DNA from 2 places in the Streptacidiphilus jeojiensis genome. Region 2 is predicted to be linked to the other one. Evidence: riboswitches for the same ligand, from Rfam matches in the RefSeq annotation. Region 2 holds a riboswitch; the other holds the start of a gene.

Region 1 (2,384 bases), on a different contig from region 2:
TCGGCGGTCAGCAGGCCCTCGGGGGTGCCGTCGAGCCGGATCTTGAACAGCCAGCCCTCGGCGAAGGGGGCGGAGTTGACCAGGGCGGGGTCGTCCACCACGGCCTGGTTGGCCTCGACCACCTCGCCGGTGGCGGGGGAGTAGAGGTCGCTGACCGACTTGGTCGACTCCAGCTCGCCGCAGGTCTCGCCGGCGGAGACGGTCTGGCCGACCTCGGGGAGCTGCACGTAGACGACGTCACCGAGCGCGTCGGCGGCGAACGCGGTGATTCCCACGGTGGCCACGCCGTCCTCGACGGCCGTCAGCCACTCGTGTTCCTTGCTGTAGGTGAGGTGCTGGGGGTTGCTCATGGCTGCGATTCTCCAGGATGAGGAAGGGGAGGGCGAAACGGGTCCGTACAGGAAGACGGCGGCGGCTATCGGGCGCGCGTGTAGAACGGCAGCTCGACGACCTCGACCGGCTCGTGCGTGCCGCGGACGTCCACGGCCACCGCGGTCCCGGGGGCGGCGTGCGCGGCGTCCACGTACGCCATCGCGATCGGCTTCCCCAGGGTGGGGGAGGGGGCGCCGGAGGTGATGCTGCCGATGACCGTGCCGTCGCCCGACACCACCGGCATCCCGGCCCGGGGCACCCGGCGGCCGGGGGAGACCAGGCCGACCCGGACCCGCGGCGGGTGGGTGGCGGCCAGCTCGGCCGCCTTCTCCAGGGCCTCGCGGCCGACGAAGGCGCCGCCGTTGGTGGTCTTGTCGAAGCGGACCACCCGGCCCAGGCCGGCGTCGAACGGGGTCAGCTCGGTGCTGAGCTCGTGCCCGTACAGCGGCATCCCGGCCTCCAGCCGCAGGGTGTCCCGGCAGGACAGCCCGCAGGGCACCAGGCCCTTGGCCGCGCCCGCCTCGGACAGTGCGTTCCACAGCGGCTCGGCGTCGCCGGGGGCCACGAACAGCTCGAAGCCGTCCTCGCCGGTGTAGCCGGTGCGGGCCAGCAGCGCCGGGCGGCCGGCCACGGTGGCGGGCAGCGAGGTGTAGTACTTCAGCGCCGGCAGGTCGGCGTCGGTCAGCGGGGCCAGGATCGCGGTCGCCTCCGGGCCCTGGATCGCGATCAGCGCGTAGGCGTCGCGGTCGTCGCGCACCTCGGCGTCGAAGCCCTCGGCGCGCGCCGTCAGCTCGTCCAGCACCAGCTGGGCGTTGGAGGCGTTGGCGACGACCAGGAACTCCGCCTCGCCGGTGCGGTAGACGATCAGGTCGTCCAGGATGCCGCCGTCGGCCGCGCAGATCATGGTGTAGCGGGCCTTGTTCACGGCCAGTGCCGAGACGAAGCCGACCAGCGCGTGGTCCAGCAGTTCCCCGGCCTGCGGGCCGGTCACGGCGATCTCCCCCATGTGGGAGAGGTCGAACAGGCCGGCCCGGGTGCGGACGGCGTTGTGCTCCTCGCGCTCGCTGCCGTAGCGCAGCGGCATGTCCCAGCCGGCGAAGTCGGTCATGGTGGCGCCGAGGGCGCGGTGGACCTGGTCCAGCGCGGTGTATCGCAGGGTCATGGACACTCTCCTGATAGCTCTCAAGGACATGCTGCGGCAGGGGCTCCCCCTCTGTCGCTGCGACCTGAGAGCTTCACCGTGTCGCCCACCGATAGGAGGAGGGGACAGCGGCTTGCACCGTTGGTGGGTCCGCCAGTGGCGGACCGCTTTCCAGATGTGCCTAGCCCGTGCGGTATGGGTGCCTGAGAGATTCCGGGGAGGGCTTGCTCCTTCGGCGCCGGCTGCGCACCCTGGGGTACGGCCTGGCTCTCCCGCGCGGGTTCGAACGGCCGGTGTGGAGTTGTTGGTCGCGCTCATCATGGCACGTCCCGGCCCGCTACTGTGTCGGCCAGACGACAGTGTGACGGAGAACGGCGGTACCCGCAGATGCACCCGGCCATCCCCCCGCAGCCGGACGGCCCGCAGCCGGGCTGGCCGGCGAACGACCTGGAGCGGGTGCTGGCCGCCGCCGTGGGCGACCCCGGCGCCACCCCGAGGGTGGTCGAGGTGCTGCGCCGCTCCGTCGTCTGGGTGCCGCTGCCGGGTGGCGGCGGCTACGACGCGGGGACCCTGGAGCTGCCGACCACCGAGCTGGCCGGGCAGCCCTTCGTCCCGGTGTTCAGCTCGGAGGAGCAGCTGCGCCGGGTCGCCGGGCCGATGTCCTTCACCGTCGCGCCGGTGCGCGAGCTGGCCCAGGGGATGCCGCTGGGCGTCGGCATCGTGGTCAACCCTGAGGGCGCGGTCGGCATGCCGGTCCCGGCGGCCGGGGTCGCCGAGCTGTGCGGACGGGCGGCCGACGGCCCCTCCGGGGAGGGCTCGGCCGAGGAGCGCGGCGCGCGGGTCGGGCTGCGGGTCCCGGAGCCGTACGAGG
Region 2 (2,384 bases):
ACGGTGTCGAAGAACGCGTCGTGCAGGATCTCCACGCCGCCCTGCTGCAGACCCTGCGCCAGCGCGGCGGCGTAGCGGTGGGTGCGCAGCGCGATCTCCTTCAGCCCGTCCGGGCCGTGGTAGACCGCGTACATCGACGCCATCACGGCGAGCAGCACCTGCGCGGTGCAGATGTTGCTGGTGGCCTTCTCGCGGCGGATGTGCTGCTCGCGGGTCTGCAGCGCCAGCCGGTAGGCGCGGTTGCCGTCGGCGTCGACGGAGACGCCGACCAGGCGTCCGGGCAGGCTGCGGGCGTACTCGGCGCGCACCGACATGTAGCCGGCGTGCGGGCCGCCGAAGCCCATCGGGACGCCGAAGCGCTGGGTGGTGCCGATGGCGATGTCGGCGCCGAGCGAGCCGGGCGAGGCGATCAGGGTCAGCGCCAGCAGGTCGGCGGCGACAGCTACGACCGCGCCCAGACCGTGGGCCTGCTCGATCACCGGCGCCAGGTCGCGGACGGCCCCCGAGGCGCCCGGGTACTGCAGCAGCACGCCGAAGACGCCGCGCTCGGCGACCTCCGCCGGAATGCCCTCGCTGAGGTCGGCGACCACGGTCTCCACGCCGGTGGGCTCGCAGCGGGTCCGGATCACCGCGATGGTCTGCGGCAGGGCGTCGGCGTCGATGACGAAGACGCCGCCCTTGACCTTGCCGACCCGGCGGGCCAGCGCCACGGCCTCGGCGGCGGCGGTGCCCTCGTCCAGCAGCGAGGCGCCCGAGGTGGGCAGCCCGGTGAGGTCGGACACCACGGTCTGGAAGTTGATCAGCGCCTCCAGCCGGCCCTGGGAGATCTCCGGCTGGTAGGGGGTGTAGGCGGTGTACCAGGAGGGGTTCTCCAGCACGTTGCGCAGGATCACCGGCGGGGTGAAGGTGCCGTGGTAGCCCAGGCCGATCATCGGGCGCAGCACCTGGTTGCGGCCGGCCAGCGCCCGCAGCTCGGCCAGCACCTCGGCCTCGGAGCGGGCACCCGGCAGGTCCAGCGCCTCCAGGCTGCGGATCGCCGCGGGGACGGCGGCGGAGGTGAGCTCGTCCAGGCTGCTGTAGCCGACCTGGGCCAGCATCTTGGCCTGCGCGTCGGCGTCGGGACCGATATGGCGCTGCTCGAAGGGCCGCTCGTGGAAGGGGGACGTCATGGCGGGAGAGCCTCCTGGTCGGACCCGGTTGGCACGATGGGCGTGCCGGGACGACCTCCCCCTCTGTCATGGAACCTGAGAGCTTCACCGGCCAGGGACAGCCGGCTTTCACCGTCGGTGTGGACCCTCACGGACGGGCCCCGCTTTCCAGAGTGACCTCGCGCGCGCGGTACGGATGCCTGAGAGTTTCCGGGGAGGAGTTGCTCCTTCGGCGCCGCAGAGGTGCACGGTCTCTCCCGCGCGCACTCGACCGGTCGCCGTCAGCCTATCAGCGTGATCCCCGGGTGCATCGAATGGAGCAGTGACACACCCGTAACGGCGGTAGGCATTCGACAAATCGATCTTTATGCCTTTTCGTATGAGTTGATCGCATATGTCATCTTTCCGCCGCGAGGAGTGGACGCGCCCGTGCAGACCGAGATCGACCCCAGGGACCTGATCGGCCACAAGGCCGTTGACCGCAACGGCGACAAGATCGGCACCGTGGACGAGGTGTACCTCGACGACGCGACGGGCAAGCCGGAGTGGGCCGCGGTCCGCACCGGGCTGTTCGGTCGGGACGCCTTCGTGCCGCTGGCCACCAGCGAGTTCGTCAGCGACGAGCTGCGGATCCCCTACGACAAGTCCCAGGTGAAGGACTCCCCGGACTTCGGCGTGGGCCAGCACCTCTCGCCGGAGCAGGAACTACAGCTCTACCGCTACTACGGCCTGGAGGTCCCCGGTGGCGGCAGCGGCAGTGGTTCGGGCAGCGGCTCCGGCTCCGGTTCCGGCGGCGCCAAGGACCCGGCCCCCGCGGCTGCGGCTCCCACCGCCCCGGCGACTCCCACTGCTCCGGCCTCTCCGGTCGTGCCCCCCGCCGCGCCCGCGGCCACGCAGGCCATGCCGGTGGTGACGGCCGCCGCAGCCGCCGCGGCCACCACCACGGCGACCGGGTCCACCCCCACCGCCGACACCAGCCGCACCGCCGCGTTCATGGCCCCGCCGCCGGCCCAGACCGCCTCGGTCCCGCCGACCGCCGCAGCGACCGGTGCGGCCGGTGCCGCCGCGGCCCGGCCCTCGGTCCCCGCCGAGCCGGCCCCGTCGCTGCAGAAGACGGACCAGCGCGCCGACCAGCCGGACCCGCTCACCGGTCCGCTGCCGGGCACCGCGGCGGCCGCGACCCGCGCCGCCCAGGCCGGCGTCCCGGAGCCGATCGAGTTCGTCTGCCGCGAGGAG

What was found. Region 2 has a riboswitch for glycine ahead of gcvP (aminomethyl-transferring glycine dehydrogenase). Riboswitches for the same ligand answer to the same signal wherever they lie in the genome.
Region 1: linked by a shared signal. The riboswitch ahead of gcvT (glycine cleavage system aminomethyltransferase GcvT) and the one ahead of gcvP (aminomethyl-transferring glycine dehydrogenase) in region 2 are both predicted to bind glycine.

What each region holds. Positions count from the first base shown of each region.
Region 1 is NZ_JBEUKS010000008.1:152,987-155,370, reverse strand. Features, by position in the region: gene gcvH (glycine cleavage system protein GcvH) at 1-350, opposite strand, end outside; gene gcvT (glycine cleavage system aminomethyltransferase GcvT) at 416-1,534, opposite strand; glycine riboswitch at 1,695-1,798, opposite strand; gene ABUW04_RS22945 (enhanced serine sensitivity protein SseB) at 1,901-2,384, shown strand, end outside.
Region 2 is NZ_JBEUKS010000023.1:59,275-61,658, forward strand. Features, by position in the region: gene gcvP (aminomethyl-transferring glycine dehydrogenase) at 1-1,169, opposite strand, end outside; glycine riboswitch at 1,223-1,326, opposite strand; glycine riboswitch at 1,327-1,418, opposite strand; gene ABUW04_RS39000 (PRC and DUF2382 domain-containing protein) at 1,578-2,384, shown strand, end outside.